2 regions of the Sinorhizobium mexicanum genome follow, and region 1 is predicted to be linked to the other one. Evidence: predicted binding sites of a transcription regulator. Region 1 holds the regulator's gene; the other holds the start of a gene.
The links. Region 1 encodes LexA, which represses DNA repair genes until DNA is damaged. Its sites were predicted from a motif close to TGTTCNNNNTGTGTTCNG; they were not measured.

Region 1 (11,808 bases):
TGAAGCCGTCGACCTTGCCGTCGGTGTCACGCCAGATTTCCGGCGCTGTCGTTTCGACATGCGCGTCGCGGTTCGCGACATTGTCGAACTGGTTTGCCCAGATCGCGCCGTTCGGTTCTGTCTTGGCAAGTTCGGCGGCCAGTCGCCCCGAAATCTTCACGTAGTTGTTGGGATTTTTGTACGGCACTGCGGGAACTTCGACGAGTTCGGCACCCAGCAGGCGCAGCGCGTCCTTCTTTTCCTGACTCTGCGTTTCGGGAATGACGATGACCGTGCGATATCCGAGCGCGCTCGCGACGACCGCGAGACCGATTCCAGTGTTGCCGGCGGTGCCTTCCACGATGACGCCGCCGGGCTTCAACTGCCCGGATTTTTCCGCCTGGCGGATGATCCAGAGGGCGGCGCGGTCCTTGACCGATTGCCCCGGATTGAGAAATTCCGCTTTGCCGAGGATGGTGCAGCCGGTGGTTTCGGAAACGGCCTGGAGCCGGATCAACGGCGTGTTGCCGATCGCTTCGAGCACGGACGGAAGAACGGTCATTTTGCAAACCTCACGCTGGACGGAACGGACACCGGGTTTCAACCCAGCATAATCCCTGATGAACGACGATCCGATAAACATTTGGTTTACAGGCAAGATCGCCGAAATATTGGCGTGTTTTCGGCTCAGCCTGTGCACGAGGCAAGAAATAGCGTTTCGCAGCTAACCTGTCCCGGGCAAAATTCGTCTCGGTCGTGAAAAGATCGGTCGTACGAGGAAAATTTGGGAAGGCGCTGCCGTCGGAGAGGTATTGAGCCCGGGCCGGGGGAGACAGCCACGGGCTTTGGAAGGGAAAGCCCTTCCCGATGGACGCGAGGACGAAATGACGACAGCATTCACAGCCCGACCCGAGCATGGACTGGTCTGGATAACAGGGGCGAGTTCGGGCATCGGCCGCGCCGTGGCCCTCAGGCTGGTTGAGGAGGGCTACTCGGTGGTCGTCACGGCACGCAGCCACGAGAAGCTCGTGGCACTTCAGCATGAGGCTTCAGGACCGGGCAGGATCGTCGTTCTCGATGGCGACGTCACCGACCCGCGTGACATGGAGCGCTTGCTGGCCGCCATCGAATACGACCACGGGCGGGTGGCTTTGGCCGTGCTCAATGCGGGGGTCGCGATTCCGGTGCGCGGCGATGATCTTGGTCGGGAAGCCTTCGACAAGAGCTTCGCCGTCAATCTATATGGCGTCGTCAATTGCCTCGTGCCCGTTGTCGAGCACATGAAGACGAACGGTCATGGCCAGATCGCCGTCGTGTCATCGGTGGCGGGATACTGCGGCCTGCCGATGAGCGCCGCTTACGGAGCCACCAAGGCGGCACTCATCAATATGGCTGAGAGCTTGAAATTCGACCTCGATCGTCTCGGTATCCGCATGCAGTTGATCTGTCCGGGCTTTGTCGACACGGCCGCTTCGGCCAGAGGCAAGTTCCCGCGACCGGCTCTGGTGAGCGTCGATGAGGCGGCGGAGCGCATATGCCTCGGCTTGAAATCCGGGCGCTTCGAGATCACCTTCCCGAAACGCTTTACCTATGCCGTTAAGCTGGTGCGGTTCCTGCCTTATGGCGTCTACTTTGCGCTTCTCAACTGGCTAATCCCCCAGCGTGCACCCGCAGCCGCCATGAAAAAGGAGCAATCCCGTTCAAAGGGGCGGCCTCGTCAGGCAGTGTGAAGCACGAGTACCGCGCCGAAGACGAGCGACAAGCCGACCCAGCCGACAGGTTTCAGTTTCTGACCGAAGAAGAGGCGCCCGCAGATCGCTGTGCCGAAGATGCCGGTCGCGCCGAGCACTGCATAGGCGATGGCAAGTTCCATACCTTTGATCGCTTCGGCGAGCAGCGCGAATGCGGCAAGTACCAGGAGAATCGAAAGCACCCCCCAACCGCGCCGCGCGAAGCCGTTCGACTTCGTGGACGCCAGATTCGCTGCGACGTCGAGGATGCCCGCCATAACCGCGAAAGCGAAATAGAAGCCGTCTGCGCTCATCGGGCTGCTTCTCCCTCCGCTTCCTCTTCCGGCACCTCACCGGCGTTGACAAGCAGTATTCCGACGATAGCCATTGACAGGCCCAGCATCTCGCGACCGCTCAGCACATGGCCAAAGACGAACACGGAGACAAGCGTGATGAGGGCGACACCGGACCCTTCCCAGATGGCATAGGCGACGCCGACGGAGATCGTCTTCACGGCCTTGGCAAGGAACACGTATGAGAGCGCGATCGAGGCGTACATGATCGCATGCCCGACATAGGAGCCGGAGGCGGAAGCAGCCTTCATCGCGGTGAGACCGGCGACCTCTGTCGTGATTGCGAGAATCAGGAAAAGCCATGCAACACGCATGAGGAACCTTCAGAGACTATACCGACAAACGAAAAGAGCCATTCGGGCCTTCGCCGCGAATGGCTCTTTGAAACTGGCTCCCCGGGCCGGATTCGAACCGGCGACCTATCGATTAACAGTCGAGTGCTCTACCGCTGAGCTACCAGGGATCATCTGCGCCGCAGAAGTGAGGCTGCTAATACAAATGCTTTTTCGATTTGCCAAGCGGTTTTTCAAAAAAAATGACAACGTCGGTTGCGAGGCTGTGGAGAAGGCCCCAATTCTGGGGAGGAGTATGAAAGAGCAATAATGACGAACGACAGGAAAGAACGGCATTTCGGCATTGATCCGCAGACGCACGAACTCGTCCTCGGCAAATGGCGTATGAACTTGCCCGACTCGCCGGTGCTGCGGATTCTCTTTGGCACGCTCCTTGTCTTGGGCGGACTGCTGGGTTTTCTGCCGGTACTAGGCTTCTGGATGATTCCTCTGGGACTGCTCGTGCTTTCTCACGACATACCCGCAATCCGCCGCCGTCGCCGCAAGCTGGCGGTCTGGTGGGCGCGCTGGCGCGGCCAGCAAAATTCTTCCGACAAATCCTGAAAGGGCACATGCGGCAGCGGAGCGCCAGGGGCCGCATTGTCGGAACGCTGCGGAGAACGGGGATGACCTCGCGTCGTCCCACCCTTTTTCGGACCACTCCCCCTTGCACTCCTCATAGATTCGTTCTAAACGCCGGCCATCGCTTGATCGATCGGGCGTGTGAGGCCTCGTGGCGGAGTGGTGACGCAGAGGACTGCAAATCCTTGTACCCCGGTTCAATTCCGGGCGAGGCCTCCAAAGCTTTATTTCAAGAAAATCAATGACAAGTGCGTAGGCAGACGCTTTGTTGTTTGGCTGACGGCACAGTCGTTCGGCGCGCAAACGCGCTTCGCGGCGATCGGTGCTGTCATGAACGCGATCGGCGCCTAAGGCTGTAAAGGCCGTTCGCTTGGCCGCCCAAAGTTGCAGCGTGATTTTCTACTGCATGTCTTTGTCCTTGAGTCGACCTCGACTTAAGGACAAAGACATGCAGCAATTCAGTGCTACAGCGACCGTTGCGGTGCGATAAGACGCAGGGCTCTGTAGGCGCCCGCTGGCCTGCGCAAGTCGGATCGCGGTGCCCGACTTTTGCCGGGCAATAGCCCGGCTCAATTAGTGATAGCGGCGAATAAGGCCGACGAGCTTGCCTTGGATCTTGACGCGGTCCGGCCCGAATATACGCGTTTCATAGGCCGGGTTGGCCGCTTCGAGCGCAATGGACGCGCCTTTTCTGCGGAACCGCTTGAGGGTTGCCTCTTCGTCATCCACAAGTGCAACGATGATGTCGCCGGGATTGGCCGTGCTCGTATTCCGAATGATCACGGTATCGCCGTCGAAGATGCCCGCCTCGATCATCGAGTCGCCCTTGATCTCGAGCGCGTAGTGTTCGCCACTGCCGATCATCTCCATCGGGACGGAAATATCGTGTGTGTTGTTCTGGATCGCGGAAATCGGGACACCGGCTGCGATTCGCCCCATGACCGGCACTGAAACCGATGCAGTATCGCTCGGCGACGCCGATTTGGCTGTGGCGGCAGGCGCGGCAGGTGGCTTGCCCAGGCTGCCTTCGATCACACTTGGCGAGAAGCCACGCCGAGGCTGCGGGTTCGCCGTGTAGGCCTCGGGCAGCTTGATGACTTCTAGTGCGCGCGCCCGATTGGGAAGACGGCGAATGAACCCGCGCTCTTCAAGCGCGGTGATCAACCGATGGATGCCCGACTTGGAGGCGAGGTCCAGTGCGTCTTTCATCTCGTCGAAGGACGGCGGCACCCCGGATTCCTTCATTCGTTCGTGAATGAACAGAAGCAATTCCTGCTGCTTGCGGGTTAGCATGGCGCGTCACTCCAGAATCGCGAAACAAATCAAGAACAGACACTATCTGTTCCATATGTGTTCCGCAAGTGCCTAAAATTCCGTGAATATCTGGCTATCGCGAATTCCTGTGGAGACGCGTCGACCGTTCCGCCGACTGCCTCGCCGTCCGCAAAAGGGCAGGGTCGCGCTTCCGGTCTTATATTTTCGTCAGCTTGGTAAGGGCGTCGGGGTTTGTGCGCGCCGCCGCCGTGATCTCCTGGATCAGGGCCTGGCTCGCGACCGGAATCGAGACGTCCGATCGGAAGATCAGCCCCACCTTTTGCGGTGGCACGAGCTCGTGGATGTCGAGCTGAGCGGATATGTCGATCTCGACCAACGAACCGGTCTCGAGCTCGATGCGCACGGCGTCCTGGCGCACAAGGCCGATGAACTCGCTCTTCTGAAGAATGTTCTTGACGAACATCGGAGAGCCGCTGCGCAATACCGATTTATTGAATTCGGTACCGACAAGCTTGCGGAGCGCGCCTTCGAGATCGCGGTTGCCGGTCAGTACCACCCAAGGATACTGCGTCAGTTCGCTGAGCTCGATCTGGTGGCCCTCGAGCATGGGGTGACCGGCGCGTACGACGAGGATCATGGAATCGAGATAGAGTTCGCTCTGTTCGACATCGGGCGGAAGATCCTCTGGCTCGAAGAGGGTGGCGATCAGGAAATCGAGATCCCCGAGAAGCAAGGGACGGATCAGGTCGCTGCGGGTACCATTGGCGATGTTGATGGTGAGGCGCCGCTCGTCAGTCACAAGTCTGAGGATCGCGAATGCCAGCGTGCGGCTGTCGGGGCCAAGCGGAGCGCCGACGTTGATCTCGCCCGAGCCGAGCGTGCGGAGCGCTTTGATATCGCTCTCCATCTTGCGCATCTCGGCCGCAATGCGCCGGGCGTGATCGAACACCGCTTCGCCGAAAGAGGTGAGCGTGATGCCGCGAGGCCCGCGGTCGAGCAGAGGGACGCCGAAAGCATATTCAAGCATCTGGATGCTTTTCGAAAGCGCCGGCTGGGAAAGATTGAGGCGTTGCGCGGCCTTGTTCAGGCTGCCCAATTCAGCGACTGCAAGGAATCGGTTGACCGAACGCAGATCCATATTTCACCTCCCCGAGAAACTGGATTTGACGATAGTCAGTTCTAACTTTTGGTTTGAACGATATCAAATCATTCTTCTTGATTTTAGAACTTCCCAACCGCAGACTTCGATCATTCCCGGCGGCCACAATCGATTTCCGCAAGGGAAGACCGAAGCGAGAAATCCTTCAGGACGGGGTTGTACGAAGCCGTGAGGAGACGGTGTCGCACAATCGAAGCGACGGTCGAGGAGGAGTATTTCCGGACAGTCCGGATTCAATCATCGCCTGATCATGGTCGGCCTTCAGGGAACGCGCCGCGCGTCCCAAGGGTCTCGGCTGGCTTTTCTACAGCACCGCGTCAGACGCGCAAACGGCTGTAGTACTTTGAATTAGTGCATGTTTTTATCCTTAAATCGGATCCGATTTAAGGAAACATGCAGTAGGCACGGGGAGGATTGCATGTCAGTAAGAGTTGGATTCGTGGGTGTCGGCGCAATGGGATTGGCCATGGCATCGCACGTGCTGAAGGCGGGCTTCGCCGTGGCTGCCTACGACCTTGATGCGGACTGTCTCGCCAAGGCTTCGGCGGCGGATATCATGGCCGCGAAAGACCTCGCCGATCTCGCGACGATGGCCGACGTCTTCATCGTCGTCGTCGCGACCGATGACCAGTCGCGTGCCGTAACCAGGGAGTTGGCGCCCCTCGCCAAAAAGGGCTCGGTCATTGCGATCGCCGCGACCAACAATCCGGGCACGATGCGCGAACTCAGCGATTACTGTGACGGCTATGGTGTCCGGTTCATCGACGCGCCGGTTGTCTACGGTCTGGAGGGAGCGCGCGAGGGTACGCTTCTTTCGCTCTGCGGTGGACGCGAGGCCGATGTCGAAATGGCGCGTCCGGTGTTGATGAGCTACAGCCGCGACGTCCTGCATGTCGGCGATGTCGGCTCCGGACAACTCGCCAAAGCCTGCAACAATCTGCTGCACTGGATCCATTGTGTCGGCAATTACGAAGCGCTGCTCCTTGCCAAGCGCTACGGCGTCGATGCGCAGCGCATGCGCGAGATTCTGCTGAAGAGCCCCGGCTACAACAATACGCTGGAGCGTTGGGACGGAACTCGGTTCACCTGGCACGAGAAGGATATGGACGTCGTTCTCGACCTTGCGCAGGCGGGCGGGCTGGTGCTGCCGCTGAGCGGCCAGACCGACCAGCTCATCAAACTGTTGACGCCTACCGACGTGCGCGACCTGCTCTACGGTCCCGAGGCCCACTATCTCGGCCGCCGCGTCGTTGCGATCAATGGCGAGGCCGCGACCACCTGAGGATTCTGCTCTGCCGACGTTTCGCGCAACGGGAGCTGAATCATGGAAATTGTCGCATTCGATGTCGAGCCGGTGGTCCTGAAGAAGGACGATCCGGAATGGAAGTTCGCGCTTGGTGCCAATCCGAACACGGAAGGTGTGATCCTGCGCATCGCAACCGCAGAGGCGGAGGGGTTCGGCTATGCCTCGGCCACCGCCCATATGGGCTCGATTAAGTCCACGCTCGTTGCCGAACTCGGTCATTTTCGTCCGTTGGTGGTCGGCAGCCGCGCCGACGAGATCGGCGCCATCATGCAGAGGCTCGACCGCAGGCTCCGCGGGGCTCCACAGGCCAAGGCCGCTGTCGACTGCGCGCTCCACGACCTTCTCGCACGGACGTTGAATGTCCCGCTCGCGACGCTGCTTGGCGGCAAACTGCGCAGCGAGGTGTCGATCCTGCGCATTCTCGCCATCAAGTCACCGGATGAGATGGCTGCGCAGGCAAGGCGCCTGGTCGACCAAGGATATCGTTACCTCAAAATCAAGGTGCACGGCGAAGTCGATGAGGACGTCGCGCGGGTCGCGGCCATCCGTGCCGAGGTCGGCCCAGACGTGCATCTGACGATCGATGCCAACCAGTCCTATTCGCCGAAGGATGCAATAACCGCGATCCTTAAAATGGCGGACCATGGCATCGAGCTCGTCGAGCAGCCGGTGCCAGCCGAGGATCTCGAAGGCTTGTCACTTGTGACGAGGATGGTCCCGATCGCCGTCGAGGCCGACGAGGCGGCGGGCTCTCTCGCAGAGGTCTATGACCTGGCAAAGCATCGACGTGTCGATGCGATCAGCCTGAAGATCCCGAAGCTCGGTGGTATCCGAAACACGCTCACGGCGGCCGCGCTCTGCGAGCAGGCGGGCATAAGGTACCGGATGGGTGCCGCCGTCGGCAGCCGGCTGCTCTCCTCCTTCGCCATTCATCTCGCCTGCGCACTTCCGGGGGCGGAATACGCCTGCGAGCTCGGCGAGTTCGAGCGACTACTCGGCGACCCCTTTGGTGGCTTGTCGGTCGAAGATGGGGTGCTCCGCCTACCGTCCGGCCCCGGAACGGGAGTGCAAAAGATCGATGCCAGCACGCAGGGCCTAGCGACCGAGAATTACGAAGCGTTCACGATGACGAAAGGATGATCGAGGTGGGAAAGCATGCATCTTCTGGAAAATACGCGATCGTTGGTCTCGGCGTCGTCGCCGGGCCGCAGCCGGACCGATCGGAACGAATGATCGCGGCAGAGGCGGCGAGGCTTGCGATCGCCGATGCCGGCCTGACAAGGGCCGATATCGGTGGTGCGATCGATCTTCGACGTACGGGCGGCGGCGGCGACCGCGCCAGTTATTCGGACGCCTTCACGCGTGTTCTCGGCATCAAGAACAATTTCTACTTCACCTGTGGGCGAGGCGGGGCACTGGCCGGTCTCGGCATGGCCGCCGCCATGTCATACCTCGACCGGGGCATCGCGGACTATGTCGTGCTGATGGGAGCGGTCACAGACTGGTCGCAATCGCAGGAGACCCGCAAGAAGGGGTTTCGCGGCATGGCGCATGCTGAAAAGCGAGGCTACTGGGGAAAGCCGCTCGGGGACTCCCGCGCTGTCAGCCACCACAGCTGGATGGCGGCCCGCCACATGGCCGTCTACGGCACGACCAGCGCCCAGCTCGGCGCCATTTCCGTCGCCCAACGGGAGTGGGCCTGCATGAACCCGGAAGCCAAGATGTATGGCCGTCCGATCACCATCGAGGATCACCAGAGCTCTCCGCTGGTCGCTGAACCCTATCATCTGCTCGACATGAGCCAGGTATCCGATGGCGGGATCGCCTTCATCCTCACCACGGCGGACCGCGCCAAAGATTGCGCCAAGCAGCCAGTCTACGTGCTCGGCCAGGGATTTGGCGAAGTCTCCGCCGACTTGTGGTGGGAGAAGAAGAATTTCACCCACATGGCCGTCGAGCCAGCCAAGAAGCAGGCTTTCGGCCAGGCCGATATCACGCTCGACGATGTTGACTGCGCCCAGCTCTACGACTGCTTCACGGCAGAGGTTCTGTTCCAACTCGAGGACTACGGCTGGTGCAAGAAAGGGGAGGGCGGCGCCTTCGTCGCTGACGGCAACATGGCGCCCGGTGGCTCGATCCCGGTCAACACCGGCGGCGGCCTGCTCTCCTGCTACCACCTCGGCGATTTGACCGGGCTTGCCGAGTCCGTCCGGCAGCTTCGCGGCGAAGCCGGCGAACGCCAGATCGAGGATTGCGACATCGTTCTGACCACCGGCCATGGCGGCGAGCTTGTCTCTCCCGGCATGTGCTCGATCCACACCTGCACGCTGCTCGGGAGGCACGCATGAACGTCAATCCGCAATCCTACACGGTCGATCTCGACTGGAAGAAGCCCTATCCCAGCATCGACCATGACAATGAAGCCTTCTGGGACGGGCTGAAAGAGCACAAGCTGCTCGTCTGGAAATGCAATCAATGCGGCGCGGTCTACTGGCCGAAGGCCTATTGCCAGAACCACGAGAACGAACCCTTCGCCGCCAACTGCGAATGGACGGAGGCGTCCGGGCGCGGCAAGATCTTCGCCTTCAACATCCATCACTGGGCTTTCCATCCCGGCTTCAAGGAAGAGGTGCCGTACGTCTACGCGCTGATCGAGCTCGACGAAGGGCCGTTGATCAGCTCGCAGCTCGTCGGCGGCGACCTGCCGACCGACATCCACAAGATCGGGCAGATTGTGGAGATCGTCTACGAGGACCATCCCGCCCAGGGCTTCACGCTCCCCAAGTTCCGTGTCGTGAGGGAATGAGGAACACATGACTGGCCAGATACATTCCCTTCTTGCCAGGAGCCTGCTTGCGCCTCGTTCCGTTGCCTTTGTCGGGGTATCCGCCAAGGGCGGCGCCGGCAACAAGATGCTGAATTCGGCGCTGCGCTCCGGGTTCGAAGGCAAGATCTGGCCGGTCAATGCCAACGCCTCGGAGATCGCCGGCGTGCCCTGCGTCCCCAGCCTCAACGCCTTGCCTGCCGTGCCGGATTGCATCGTGATATCGGTTCCGGCCGAAGGCGTGCTCGCCCTTGTCAAGGAGGCCGCATCGATTGGCGTTCGCGCCGCTCTCGTCGTGTCCGAGGGTTTTGCCGATGCCGGAACGCCCGAGGGCAGGGAGCGACAGGAGCGTCTTCAAGCCATCGCGAGGGCTTCGGGCATGGCGATCGCCGGACCCAATTGCATGGGTATCGCGACGCTCGCCCACCGGTTTGCCGCGACCATGGCCGACATTCCCGCAAAACTCGATGCCGGCGGCATTTCGCTCGTCTCGCAGAGCGGCGGCCTGCTCAATGCGGTTGCCGAACTCAGTGCCAATCGCGGCATCGGCATGAACTATCTGATCTCCATCGGTAACCAGGCAGTTCTCGATCTTGCGGACTATATCGATTTCCTTGCGGATGACCCGAAGACGAGCGTCATCGCCTGCATCATGGAGGGTGCAAAGGACGGGCGGCGGTTCCGCGCCGCGGTCGAGCGGGCATCGAGAGTCAAACCGTTGGTCATCCTGAAGCTCGGCCAGAGCACCGCCGGTCAGGCCGCCACCTTCGCCCACACCGGCACGCTTGCCGGCAGGCACGAGGCCTATGAGGCACTGTTTCGTGCCAATGGCGTCGCTGCCGCTTCAAGCCTCGATGAACTGGTGGAAACGGCAGCGCTGCTGGCAACGGCGCCCCTGCCTGCGGGTGATCGCGTCTGCCTGCTGACTGTCTCGGGCGGCGCCACATCGCTGATCGGCGATCTCGGCGAGCGGGCCGGCGTCACCTTCGGACGGATCGACGAGGAGACCAGCCGCCGGGTCGGCGAGGCGCTCGGCGTTTTGCGCGATTTCGGCAATCCGCTCGATACGGTCGGCATGCCACGCCTACGTCAGGAGGGCGCGATCGAAGGCGTCGTCGGCGCGCTTCTCGATACTGCCGAGATCGATGTCATCGGGCTCGTCCTTGGCATGCGCCTCGAAGGCGCCGAGAATCACGAAAGGCTCGTCGGGCGCATGGCGGAGATCGCCAGGACGGCAAGCAAGCCGCTGCTGGCACTCTCCTTCATCTCGAACAGTCTGACGGCGCATTGGCGCGGCTATGCGAGAGAGAAGGGGCTGCCGCTTGTGGAGGATATCGAACTCGGGTTGCGCGCGATCCGCCACTTGACCGATTACGCGGCCTTTCGGCACAACATGTCCACGCGCCGCGAGCCACCGCAGACGCGCCCCGCGCCCGGGAATGTCAGCGCCGCTGTTGCCCTCAGCGAGGCGGAAAGCAAGCGCATCGTCGGCCGCGCCGGCCTTCCGATAACGCGGGAATATCTTGCTGCGACGCCAAAGGAAGCAAAAGTCCTGGCCGAGAAGATCGGCGGCCGCGTCGCCCTGAAAATCCAATCCCGCGATATCCCGCACAAGTCGGATGTCGGCGGCGTCCATCTTGGCGCCACCGTCGACGATACCGAAATGATGTCGCAGAAGATTTTGACAAATGCCAAAACGGCCTGTCCGAAGGCTGCCATCGACGGTATCCTCGTCCAGGAAATGGTTGGTGAAGGCGCGGAATTCATTATTGGCATGACGTATGACGAACAATTCGGCCCGCTGGTTGTCGTGGGCGGCGGCGGCGTAATGGTCGAGGTGTTCAAGGATGCAAGTGTCGGTTTGGCTCCGCTGACCCGTCAGCAGGCCACCGAGATGGTCGCCCGGCTGAAGATTTCCGTTCAGCTCGACGGTTTCCGCGGCGCCCCCCCACTCGATAGAGAAGCCCTGATTGATTGTCTCGTCGCGTTCTCGAACTTCGTGGCGTCGACCGACGGCCAGTTTGCGGCCATCGATCTCAATCCGGTCTTCGTTCGCACCCAGGGGAGGGGTGTGAAGATAGCCGACGCCCTCATCATCACCAGCAGTCTTTGGGAGGAAGACAATGAACAGACGGAGCCGCATTACGCAGTCAGTTAGCATAGTCATGGCTTTCCCGCTTTTGGCGGGTCTCGGGACACCGGTGTTTGCGCAGAGTCAGGAGGAGATCCTGCATTACGCCGGTGCCGATAGAGAGAAGGTTCTCGCGG
Region 2 (11,808 bases), 420 kb from region 1:
CCTAGCAAATCGCCCGGGCAAAAAAAAGCACCTGCCACGGAATAATCCGGTTCTTGCCACCGCCGTGGTGTCCGTTCGTGGAACCACGGAGCGAATAAAAGCCAAGCTTTGGGCGTCTCATAGGGGTGACTGTACGGTGCCGAAGAGCAATTGGCTTCCTTCATCCGGAGAGTCCTATGCTGCGCAACAGCGAGAGCGGATTTGGAGCGGTGACGATCGTCCTCCACTGGGCGATTGCGGTGCTGATCCTGGGCCTCCTCCTTCTCGGCTTCGTCATGCGGCGCACCGAGATCGATCCGGCTTTGCAGTTCTCCCTCTATCAGTGGCACAAGTCCTTCGGCTTCACGTTGCTGGGGCTGGCGGTCCTTCGGGCCGTGTGGTGGTTCATCGAACGCACTCCAACTCCCCCTCCAGGCCTCGGCCCGCTGGAGCATACGGCGGCCCAGATCATGCATCGGGCGCTGATCGTTCTCGCGCTGATCGTGGCGCTTGCCGGCTGGGCCGTCGCGTCGACTTCGACGCTGAATATCCCAAGCTTCTATTTCAATTTGATCATCATTCCGCATCTGCCGCTCCGGCAATCGGAAGCTTCGGAGGCGTTCTGGACCTTCGCCCACGCGCTGCTCGCCTATGTCACGCTTGGGCTGGTCGCGGGGCACGCGGCGGCGGCGCTCTACCATCATCTTCTGCGGCGAGACGAAGTCCTCGTCCGCATGCTTCGCCCCGGCACACGCCGAAGCGATGCCAAGACGTTCAACACTCAGGAAAACGACGACACTGTCGTCGAGAGGAAGTGATCCATGATGACTCCCCGCAGGCCCATTTTTAAAGCGATATGGTCGTTCGCGCTTCTCGCCATGGCAACGACGCCGGCTGCTGCTGCGGCCGCCCCAGCGCTTGCCGACGCGGCCGGCAGCTACCGCATCGCCAGTTCGTCGACCGTCCAATTCAGCGTCCCGCAGACCGGAGGCGGCGGCGGTATTGCCGGCAAATTCGCGAAGTTCTCCGGCGGCTTCCGGATAGATGGCGGCAACATCGAGCGGTCCTCGGTCGAATTCACCCTCTATCCAGAGAGCGTAAGGTCCAGCGAGCGGCGGATCGAGGACTTCCTGCGCTCAAGCGCCGTCTTCGATACGGCCAACTATCAGACGGTTACCTTCCGATCCACCAGCGTCACACAAACCGGAGCCGGTTCGGCAACCGTAGTGGGTACGCTGACGGCGCGCGGCAAGGCCCGCAAGGAGCGCTTTGAGGTGACGCTCACCGACTGGAACAAGCGCTCGATCGCTTTCACCATCCGCGGAAGCATCCGCCGCGCACCCTACGGCATGGACGTCGGAACACCGATCTACTCCAACGTGGTCGAGTTCGACATGAACATAAGAGGGCAGAAGCGTTGACCGTACCGTCAATCCGCGAGCGCTCGCGGATTGACGGCATCGATTTCCGCGTGTCGTACGAGCGGCAACGGACACCGAGACGTTCCCGGCCAAGCGGAACCGGTGCGGCCGCTCTCAAATCAGAGCGGGAATGCGTAGCCGCACCGGAGGCGGCTGGCCGGTCAGACTGACCTGATCTCCGTCGCCCAGCGGTGTCCGTGCCTCCAATGATAGGTGACACGCACAGCCTCGCCCCGACGCAGGCGAGCCGAATCGAAGGCCCGTGTGCTCATCCGAAAGAGGTGATCTTTCAGCATGATGGTGTGATGGCGTGGATAGACGTGCTCGATCGTGCCCGACACGGTTGCGGCGCAAGCCGCGCTGGCGCCAAGCCCGATGAAGACCGCCAGCACGGTCGATTTCACAACGGCGCTCATGTTTCCTGCTCCTCTGGATAGATCAGCAGTTGCCCATCTCAATACCGGCGCTTACTTCGCGGCTACGACCTTGGAAGCGTTCATCGAACCGCCGTGCTTCAGGTAGGTGACGCTCACCTTTTCGCCGACCTTGAGCTTCTTGAGGTCGAACTTGGCAGGCAGCGTGAATGTCTCACCGCTCTGAAGAACGATATCGTTCTTGGCCGGGTCGATCGTCTTGATCGTGCCAGTCATTGTTGCGGCGAAGGCCGGGGCCGCGAGCATCGCAGCGACCAGCACGGCGGGAATGGCGCGTTTGATCATCATGGTAATTCTCCATTGCTCTTCTCGACGGGGACCGCAACAGGGCCCCCAATCGCTCGAATTATCGCCCGCCGCACATTGTCGGACGTTGGCCCCCCGCTTACGGATTCGTAAGGATGTTGGAGTCGGCAAAGGCAGAGCGGGGCGAAGAAAAATGTGCATGGTCTTCGATCCGCGTCCCGCGGCTCAACCGCTGCGCGCCATGCTCGGGCGAGGGAAATCGATCTTGACGACGAGTCCCGGGCAGTTGTCCGCGAGGGTAACCTTGGCGCCATGCAGATCCGCTATGGCTGCCACGAGGCTGAGACCCAATCCGCTGCCCGGCGTCGAACGCGACTTCTCGAGCCGGTAAAGGCGATGAAACACCTTCTCGCGCTCACTTGCAGGAATGCCTGGACCGTTGTCGGCGACAACGATCCGCGGACCTCCCTGACCGCCTTCCAGCGCGAGGCGGATCACTGTACCCACCGGACAATGGCGAATCGCATTCTCGATGAGATTGACGACAAGCTGGATGAGCAGCTCGCTGTCCCCGTTGGCGGGCGGGCCGTCGTAGCCTGACACATCGACGGCAAGCACGTCGCCGGCATCCTCCACGACCGGCCGATAGATGTCGGCGACGTCCGTCACCAGGCTTCCGAGGTCGACCGCATGGAAGCGCTCGCGTCGCGCTCCCGCCTCTATCTGGGCGATACGCAGAAGCGCCTCGAAGGTTTCGACGATGACGTCAAGCTCCTCGAGGGAGGCGCCGATCTCGCGACGGAACGCAGAGGCGTCAGTGGCCGTTCTCAGGGCAATGTCGAGTCTCTGCCGAAGCCTGCCGATGGGCCGCTTGAGATCGTGTGCGATGTCAGTCGAGGACTGGTCGACGCGCTCGATGAGGCGCTGCAGGTGGTCGAGCGTGCCGTTGATCTGCTCGGCGACACGATCGAGGTCGTCCCCCGAGTATCGCCGTGCGACCCTTTGCCCGAGCCGGCCATTCGCAACCGCGGTGAGCGCGCCGGAGATCGCATCGATCTGCATTTGCGCGCGTCTTGCGACCAACACGCCCGATGCCGTGGCCAGGATGACCAGTGCTGCGAGTTCCCAGAGCAGTCCGCCGAGCAGCGTCGACTGAACCACCCGCAGTTCCTTGTCACTGTCGCCGACAAGGACCGTGCCCTGTGAGAGGGGCGTCCAGAGCGCGTAGTAGGAGTCCTCCGGGTTGCTTGGACCGCTGACGCGTTCCAATTCGGTCTCCTTGAGGATCCGCCAGTCGCGAAAGGCCGGGATTCCGCTGACATTCCCCGCCACGGGGCGCCCCGCCCTATCGACGAGCAGCAATATGGTGCCCATCGTGCGCCGCGAAGCTGCCTCCCGCTTGACGACCTCGGCAACCTCCGCGAAGCCGTCATTGCTGTCGATCGCCGAGAGTGCATCGCGATTTTCGATAACCCTCAGCTTGATCCGCTCCTCGAGCCCTGAGCTCAACTGCCAATAGATGATGGACACCCCCGCGAGCACCGTCGATCCGATCAGCAGAGCGAAGATCACCGACAGGCGGGCTGCGGTGCGGCTGAACAGTTCAGATGTGGTCGTCAATGCTGTAGCCTGCGCTCCGCACGGTGTGGATCAATTCCTTCTGAAACGGCTTGTCGATCTTTGCCCGCAGGCGCGAAATATGCGTCTCGACAACGCTGGTCTTGGGATCGAAATGGAAGTCCCAGACGCGCTCCAGCAGCATCGTCCGGGTGAGCACCTTGCCCTTGTTGCGAATCAGCACTTCGAGCAGCCGGAACTCGCGCGGCTGAAGTTCGATCACTTCGCCGGCGCGACGAACGACGCGGCGGATGAGGTCCATCTCGAGGTCCGATATCCTCAAAACCGTTTCCTCCTCCTTGAGGGGCGAGCGGCGGCCGAGCGCGTTGACGCGCGCCAAAAGTTCGGCAAAGGAAAACGGCTTGGAAACATAGTCGTCGCCGCCCGCCTCGAACCCCCTGATGCGGTCATCTACACCGCCGAGCGACGTAAGGTAGAGCACAGGAGTCGGCATCCCGGTGGCCCGAAGCGCCTTCACGAGCGAAAGGCCGTCGAGCCCCGGCAGCATGCGGTCGACGATCAGGACGTCATAGTCTTCCGTCGTCGCCTGGATCAGGCCGTTTCGGCCGTCGACCACGACATCGACGCAATGGCCTTCCTCGGTGAGACCGTTCCTGATGTAAGACGCTGTCTCGGCATCGTCCTCGATGACAAGCACTTTCATGTCTGCACCATTCCAGTGACAGCCGCCGCGTGCATCGGTCCATGTCGATCGCGCTGTTGGGCATCGAGCCACGCAACGAAGTTCCGGCACATCCGAGGCTAACAGATGCCGCCTTTCGAGGACACGGACAATCGATTACATTTTGGTAAAGTTGGGGGCTTCGCCGGAGCCGGGAGCCATCGCAATCGGTTCTACAGCGCCATGCGTCCTTCAGGACGCACAAAGGACGCTGTAAGTCTTTGAATCTACGCATCGTACTTTCCGAAAATCGATTCCGATTTTCGGGCCGATGCGCTAAGAAGCCAGCCGCAGGATGCGGGCGGAAAGCCGCGCACACTTTTCCTATTCGCGCTTGACGCGGGCAATGCGCCGCCAGAAATCCGACATCATCGCCGGATCGCGCAAGACTTCTAGCTTTGACCAGCAGGGGAAAGATGCTGCGAAGGTCTGCGGGCTCATGCGGAAATCGTTGCATGGATTTACGGCGCCTCCGGCGTCCACCACGATGCGGTCAAGCTCGTCCAGGAGCTTGGATGTTGCTTCACCCCGATTGGCAAAATCCAATGTCAGGGCAAAGCCGGGTCGTGCGAAGCAAAGAAGGCCGCGCGAGGCGATGTTTCCAAAGCGTCTCAGCACCGTCAGGAACGAAGCATGCCCGGCGCGCCGCGCTGTCTCCAATAGCCGCGCCGTGATCTCGGGCGCATTCTCCAAAGGATAGACACTCTGATGCTGGCACGGCCCCCCTGGGCCATAGAGCCGATTCCAGGAGCCGATTGCTTCCAGCGGATAGAAGTAGGAACTCCACGTCACCGTCGATACGGTCTCGGCGGGCCTTTCCCGACGAAACCGGTACTCGTTCACCGCCCTCATCGTCATCGTGTTCAGGGGACTGAAGGGCAGCGCGAATGGCACGGAAAGCGGCAATCTCTTGGGAATGTCTGGCAACTCGCAGGATCCGTCCGCGTGGTCGCCGGCAAGAAACACGCCCCTTCCCATGCGACGCCCGGTCGCGAGTTGATCGATCCAGGCCAGAGAGTATTCATGCTCTTCATCGAGATGCTCGACCCGCGCGAAATATTCGTCGAGATTATCGAAGCGGATCACATGCTGCTGGATATGCGGCGACGGCACCTTCATCAGCCGAAGATCGACGGTGAGGATCAGGCCCGTCAGCCCCATGCCACCAATCGTTGCCGCAAAAAGCTCGGCGTTCTCCTCCGCCGAGCAAATCAGGCGCTCGCCGGTCGAACGTAACAAGGTAAGGCGCTGGACGTGGTTGCCGAACGTGCCGCGAGCATGGTGGTTCTTGCCGTGGACGTCATTGGCGACGGCACCCCCGACTGTCGCGAAGGCAGTGCCCGGCGTGACCGGCAGGAAGAAGCGGTGCGGGATCGCGCGCAGAAGGATGTCGTGAAGTGTGACGCCGCCCTCGCACGAGATTTGGCCCGTTCCCGGATCAAAGGCCAGAATGCGATTGTGCCTCGAACCGTCAATGAGAGTGCCGCGATCGTTGCTGCGGCTGTCGCCGAGACTTAGACCATGGCCCATGGGCAGGTAGGCCATCGGGTCGATCGAGCCGATCCGATCTTCGTAATCGTCCGGCGAGACGGTCCGTTGCGGCCGACGCGCTGTCGGGTCGGAACGCCCCAACTCATTCATCTTCATCGCGTGTCCACTTCAGAATGTCCTATCGGCCGGCGATCCAGTTTAGCGCATCGCGCCAGTCGGTCATACGAACCGGCGTGCCGTGCGAGCCCGTCTCGAACAGCACCAAGCGTGCCGGATAATCCTTCGACTTGAGCGAGCGATAGAGCGCGACCTGATCCTCGGCACGGTAGACGCTGTCGCGGCTGCCGTGGCTGAAAAACATCGGCAATCTCGCCTTATAGGCGGCACTTTCTGCAAAGCTCGGATCGGCGGCCCCGCCCATGATCATCATGCCGCCGAGAGCCGACACCGCTGCCTGCTCGCGTGCTACGCCCCAGCAGATGAAGCTCCCCATTGAAGCGCAGGAGAGCACGACCGGCCGGCCGCCGGAGCGCTCGGCGGCGAAGCGTATCAGCGCCGAGACATCAGCTACGCCCGCGGCATCGAAGGATCGCACGCTGGGGGCATAATAGGTGCCGCCATTGGCGGCGGCGATATTCTTGAGGCGATTGAAGTTGCCGCCGAAGGAAAAATCGTTGGCACCGAGACGCCGGTCACCGCCGCGGCCGTGGATGAAGATGACTGTGAATGCGGCGTCGCGCTCGGGGCCGACGCGCATGACATCGAGCGGGCGCCTGCCAAGGTCGAGTGTCTCGTTGACCTGTGCGCTCTTGATGCCAAGGGAGACGTAGGCGCGCTTGGCCCGCCGTTCCGGGATCTGGTCGCGCCCGTTGATGTCGCGCAGTTCCTGGTAGTCGATCACGCGGAAATCGCCGCCATCGGCCTCTTCGAGCACATTGCCATAGGCGAACAGATCGTCCTTGTATGGCTTGAGGGCCGCCGCCTCTGCGGCGAAGCCGACAAGAAGAAGGCTCGGGAGCAGAAGCGCGAGCATCAAGCGCCGGGCGAAAAAAACAGTTGTGGACATAAACAGCCGACGGGCTCCCTCGTTCGGTCGATGCCTTGCCATTGCCACTTCCGCAAAGCAACACTGAAGCAGATTGCCGACGCTCTTACGGTATTCTGCCTGCCTAAGACACCGAAATTCGCCTTTTGTTCGCGCCTGGCGCAAGACTCTGGCAAAATTCGGGTGATTCGCGCGACACAAAGATGGCGGCAGCGCCCAGCACTTGCTATGGGCCTTCGCGACACCAGACGACAGGAACGATCTGAACGACCCCATGGACGACAGCAGCGACCTCTTTTCCGCAATGCCCTCGAAGCCGAAGCCGGCGGAAGCCAATGCGCCTTCGCGCAAGCCTGCGCCGCCTACCGGCGGCGAAGCACCGCGCCCTACACCGAGGAGTAGCGATGGCAGCGACTACGATGCCTCGGCGATCGAGGTGCTCGAGGGCCTGGAGCCTGTGCGGCGCCGTCCCGGCATGTACATCGGCGGCACGGATGAGAAGGCGCTGCATCATCTCTTCGCCGAAGTCATCGACAACTCGATGGACGAGGCGGTTGCGGGACATGCGAATTTCATCGAGGTCAGCCTCGATGCCGAAGGTTTCCTGACCGTGACCGACAACGGACGCGGCATCCCGGTCGAAAACCATCCGAAGTTCCCCAACAAGTCGACGCTTGAAGTTGTGATGACCGTGCTGCACGCCGGCGGCAAATTCGACGGCAAGGCCTACGAAACCTCGGGCGGTCTGCATGGTGTCGGCGTCTCGGTCGTCAACGCACTGTCGGACTCTCTCGAGGTCGAGGTCGCGCGCAACCGCAAACTCTACCGCCAACGTTTCTCCCGCGGTATTCCGCAGGGAGGTCTCGAAGACCTTGGCGACATTCACAATCGTCGCGGCACGAAAGTGCGTTTCCATCCGGACCCGCAGATTTTCGGGGCGCACGCGCACTTCGAGCCGGCGCGGCTCTTCCGCATGGCCCGCTCCAAGGCCTATCTCTTCGGCGGCGTCGAAATCCGCTGGTCGTGCGATCCGTCGCTGTTGCCGGAAGGTTCGGAGACCCCGGACAAAGCTGTCTTCCATTTCCCGGGCGGCCTTAAGGATTATCTTGCCGCGACGCTCGGCAAGGAATTCACCGTCACGCGCGAGATCTTCGCCGGCAAATCGGAAAAATCCGGCGGCCACGGGTCGCTTGAATGGGCTGTCACCTGGTATGGCGGCGATCAGCAGGTTCACTCCTACTGCAACACGATCCCGACCCCGGAAGGCGGAACGCATGAGGCGGGTTTCCGCATTGCGCTCACCAAGGGGCTCAAGAACTACGCCGAGCTGACCCAGAACAAGCGTGCGGCGATCATCACCACCGACGACGTGATGATATCGGCCGCCGGCATGCTCTCGGTATTCATCCGCGAGCCGGAATTCGTCGGCCAGACGAAGGACAAGCTAGCGACCGTCGAGGCGCAGCGCATCGTTGAAAACGCACTACGCGATCCATTCGATCACTACCTCGCCGACAATCCGGCGGAAGCAGCCAAGCTTCTTGACTGGGTGGTCGAGCGCGCCGAGGAGCGTGTTCGCCGGCGCAAGGAAAAGGAAGTCAACCGCAAGACGGCGGTGCGCAAGCTGCGTCTGCCGGGCAAGCTCGCCGACTGCTCGCAGAACACGGCGGAAGGTGCCGAACTCTTCATCGTCGAGGGCGATTCGGCAGGCGGGTCGGCAAAGCAGGCGCGCAACCGCGCGAACCAGGCGATCCTGCCGCTACGCGGCAAGATCCTGAACGTCGCCAGCGCTGGGCGCGAAAAGCTCAGCGCCAACCAGCAGATCGCCGATCTCATCCAAGCGCTTGGCTGCGGCACGCGATCGAAATATCGGGACGAGGACCTGCGTTATGAGCGCGTCGTCATCATGACCGACGCCGACGTCGACGGTGCGCACATCGCGTCGCTGCTCATCACGTTCTTCTATCAGGAGATGCCGGAGCTCATCCGCGGCGGTCACCTCTACCTCGCGGTCCCGCCGCTCTATCGCCTCAGCCAGGGCTCGAAGACGCTTTATGCGCGCGACGATGCACATCGCGAGGAACTGATGCGCACCGAGTTCAACGGCCGCGGCAAGGTTGAAGTCGGCCGGTTCAAGGGTCTCGGCGAGATGCTGCCGGCGCAGCTCAAGGAAACGACCATGGATCCGGCAAACCGGACGCTGCTCAAGGTCGAGATCGATGACGTCGATTTCGAGGGCACGCGCGAGGCTGTCGACAATCTGATGGGAACCAAGGCCGACGCCCGCTTCCGCTTCATCCAGGAACGGGCCGTGTTCGCCGACAACCTGGACATCTAGATCCGCCTGGACTTGCGCAGTTTCAAAGAGTTCTTCGTGCTCAGGCTGCCTGCCGGACCGGTTTTTCCATAAACAGGCTCAAGGGATCGGGCAGATAGCTCCCGAACGGCGGGCGTTCCGCGTAGCCGAACGCCTTGTAGAGGCCGATCGCATCCGGCTGGTAGATGCCCGTCTCCAGCCGGATTGCGACAATCCCGAGCGTCTCCGCCTTCGCTTCAAGCGCTGCAAGGAGATGCTTGCCGACCTTGAGGCGCCTCGCTTCGGGATCGACGAACATCCGCTTGATTTCCGCCGTGCCGTCGCCCGCTTCCACGAGCGCGCAGCAACCTACGATTTCATCATCGCGCCGCGCGACGAAAAAGGAAACCGTCGGCTTTTCCAGCGCGGAGAGATCGACAAGGTGATTGCTCTCTGCGGGGTAAAGCGACGCCGCATAGGCATCGGATAGTTCGAGCAGACGGACGACGGCCGGCTGGCGGGGGCTTTCCTCGGCAATGGTGACAACGGTCAATTTCAAATCCTCGACAGAAGTCTCGCGTATCGCGGGCAATGGATAGCGCCGCATGTCGAACGGTCCAATACGACAAATGGCGCAAACCTGGGGGGCGGAGATTTCAAAACCGGTAACAAGCAGAAACAATTTTTTCTACTGGCGCAATAACTTTGCCCTACTCCGGAAAGAATCGGTCAGTCATAACAACGTCCAGACTGTGCAGCCGCAGCCCGCTCAAAGACCGGAGAGACCATGAAAGCCGCACTCATCGTCATGACCATCCTCGGCTGCGACGACAATGTCAGCCAGTGCCACTATATCTCGACCGTGAACGGCAGCTGGCAGTCGATTGCCCATTGCGATACGGAATCCCAGCAGGAACTGCCCAAATTCTCCAACAATAATTATCCGGTCGTCGTTGCCGTGTGCGAGACCTCCGGACCGGATGTGATGGCATCCACCGTCCCTCAACCGGACAGTGCCGCCGCCCCGGAGCAGACGGTCGTGCTGCCGCCGCAAACACCAGCACAACCGCAGCCGATCGAAGCGAAACCGGGCATGCCGAAGCGCGCCTTGGCCTTGCTGAGCGGCGCAGTCCCGGATCGAGAAAAGCTAAAGGCGATCGTCAGCGCGCCCGTCCACTACATCGAGGATGGTTATTCCTGGGTCGCACGCCGTTTCGGTGACTGACACTTTCAGCCTTATTCCGCAGTCGCGCTCAAGCTGCGTGGCGGGCGGCCAGGAGTGCATAGTTGCGAGCTGTCTGCCGCTGCTCGGCGAAGGCGAGGCGTTCCACGAGCTCGGCCATCGCACTCAAGGCTGCCGAGGGCCTCGGCTGGTGGCGAATGTGCGCAAGGAGAGCAGCGGCGACCGATTGCGGTGCGCAATCTGCGGCTGCTCCCAGGTCCTTTCGCCACAGAAGCACAGCCTCCGCGAAGGCTTCGCTCACGTCCCGACCAAGCCCGGCGCTTTCGAAAAGGGCGCGGATCGGATGGACGCGACCACCGGAAAGGATTGCACGCACGCGTTTTTCGGCAACACCTGAAAGATCGACGATGGCGGCGGAGAAGAATTCTGTTCTGCCGCTGCAAAGCGCGTGCAGGAGGAAAGCGGGAGTCAAGCGACCTGCCTCGCGCAGATGGGCGGCGAGTTCAGGCAACTCCTTTTGCGACGCCGCCTCGATGATGACGAGGGCAGCCGCTTCGCAGGCCTCTCGGGCGACGCGCTGCACCCGCCGTTCCCCGATCGCGGCTTGGACGAACCCGCAAACAGCGAGTGCGGCGCCGACCTTCTCGACAAGCTCATGGCGCGCTTCGCTCGGCAGGTCGGGGCGCCTCAGTAACCGATCACGCACGGCCGCCGCATGGCCAAGACGGTTCGCGATCCTGTTCAGCGACCAGCGCGTCAGCATCGCGCCTTTGTTCTCAAGCAGGATCAACACCTCGTCCTCGCCGCCTATTTCGGCGATCGCCGCCGCGACGGAGCGGGATACGATGCTGCGCGCCGCGATCAAGGCGCGAGTCTCGGCCGTTCCTCGCGCCGCCAGATCAACGAGGTCCTCATCGGTCAACACCGGCGAACGGGAAATAGCGACATAGGCGATCTCGGGCTGGTCCTCCGCGAGCGACATGACAATCGCACGCGGAACCATCGAGAAATCCGCAAGCGCTTCCACCAAAGCGTGCCGCACCTTTGGCGAAGGATCGTCGAGCAGAAAGGTCATCGCCATTTCGGCGGCGTGCCGGTCGATGCCGTTCATCTCGGCTTCGACATAGGCGCGGCCCAGCGCACTTGCGGCGCGGACGCGATCGCTCGTTCTCGCCGTTTCCACCCAGCGAAGAAATGCTTGTATGATCACCTATGCCCCACTAGACACCCAACAGCCCCAATGTTCGAAGCCTAGCGGTCAAAGGTTTAAGATTGGTTCACCATGTCTGTTAACCGCCAGCAAACCATGAAGCCGCTCCTCTATCTGCCGGCATCCGCATCGTTCCCTGAAGCGGATATCCTCGATGCAGTCCAGGGCATCGTCGTCGACGCAACCGGTGGCAAAGGCGTCCGG

Region 2: the regulator LexA is predicted to act here: its motif matches at 7,052-7,069, upstream of parE (DNA topoisomerase IV subunit B).

What each region holds. Positions count from the first base shown of each region.
Region 1 covers NZ_CP041238.1:2,020,451-2,032,258, forward strand. The annotation lists gene FKV68_RS09575 (cysteine synthase A) at 1-541, opposite strand, end outside; gene FKV68_RS09580 (SDR family NAD(P)-dependent oxidoreductase) at 864-1,709, shown strand; gene FKV68_RS09585 (SMR family transporter) at 1,697-2,023, opposite strand; gene FKV68_RS09590 (SMR family transporter) at 2,020-2,376, opposite strand; tRNA gene FKV68_RS09595 (tRNA-Asn) at 2,451-2,525, opposite strand; gene FKV68_RS09600 (hypothetical protein) at 2,665-2,958, shown strand; tRNA gene FKV68_RS09605 (tRNA-Cys) at 3,122-3,195, shown strand; gene lexA (transcriptional repressor LexA) at 3,550-4,269, opposite strand; gene FKV68_RS09615 (LysR family transcriptional regulator) at 4,448-5,389, opposite strand; gene FKV68_RS09620 (NAD(P)-dependent oxidoreductase) at 5,766-6,692, shown strand; gene FKV68_RS09625 (mandelate racemase/muconate lactonizing enzyme family protein) at 6,735-7,856, shown strand; gene FKV68_RS09630 (thiolase family protein) at 7,862-9,064, shown strand; gene FKV68_RS09635 (Zn-ribbon domain-containing OB-fold protein) at 9,061-9,522, shown strand; gene FKV68_RS09640 (acetate--CoA ligase family protein) at 9,530-11,698, shown strand; gene FKV68_RS09645 (ABC transporter substrate-binding protein) at 11,664-11,808, shown strand, end outside.
Region 2 covers NZ_CP041238.1:1,596,971-1,608,778, reverse strand. The annotation lists gene FKV68_RS07640 (cytochrome b) at 177-797, shown strand; gene FKV68_RS07635 (YceI family protein) at 801-1,400, shown strand; gene FKV68_RS07630 (hypothetical protein) at 1,562-1,816, opposite strand; gene FKV68_RS07625 (DUF1344 domain-containing protein) at 1,868-2,122, opposite strand; gene FKV68_RS07620 (sensor histidine kinase) at 2,306-3,700, opposite strand; gene FKV68_RS07615 (winged helix-turn-helix domain-containing protein) at 3,684-4,361, opposite strand; gene FKV68_RS07610 (FAD-binding oxidoreductase) at 4,704-6,026, opposite strand; gene FKV68_RS07605 (alpha/beta fold hydrolase) at 6,049-6,978, opposite strand; gene parE (DNA topoisomerase IV subunit B) at 7,190-9,253, shown strand; gene FKV68_RS07595 (GNAT family N-acetyltransferase) at 9,294-9,764, opposite strand; gene FKV68_RS07590 (hypothetical protein) at 9,999-10,436, shown strand; gene FKV68_RS07585 (DUF2336 domain-containing protein) at 10,465-11,604, opposite strand; gene FKV68_RS07580 (aldolase/citrate lyase family protein) at 11,677-11,808, shown strand, end outside.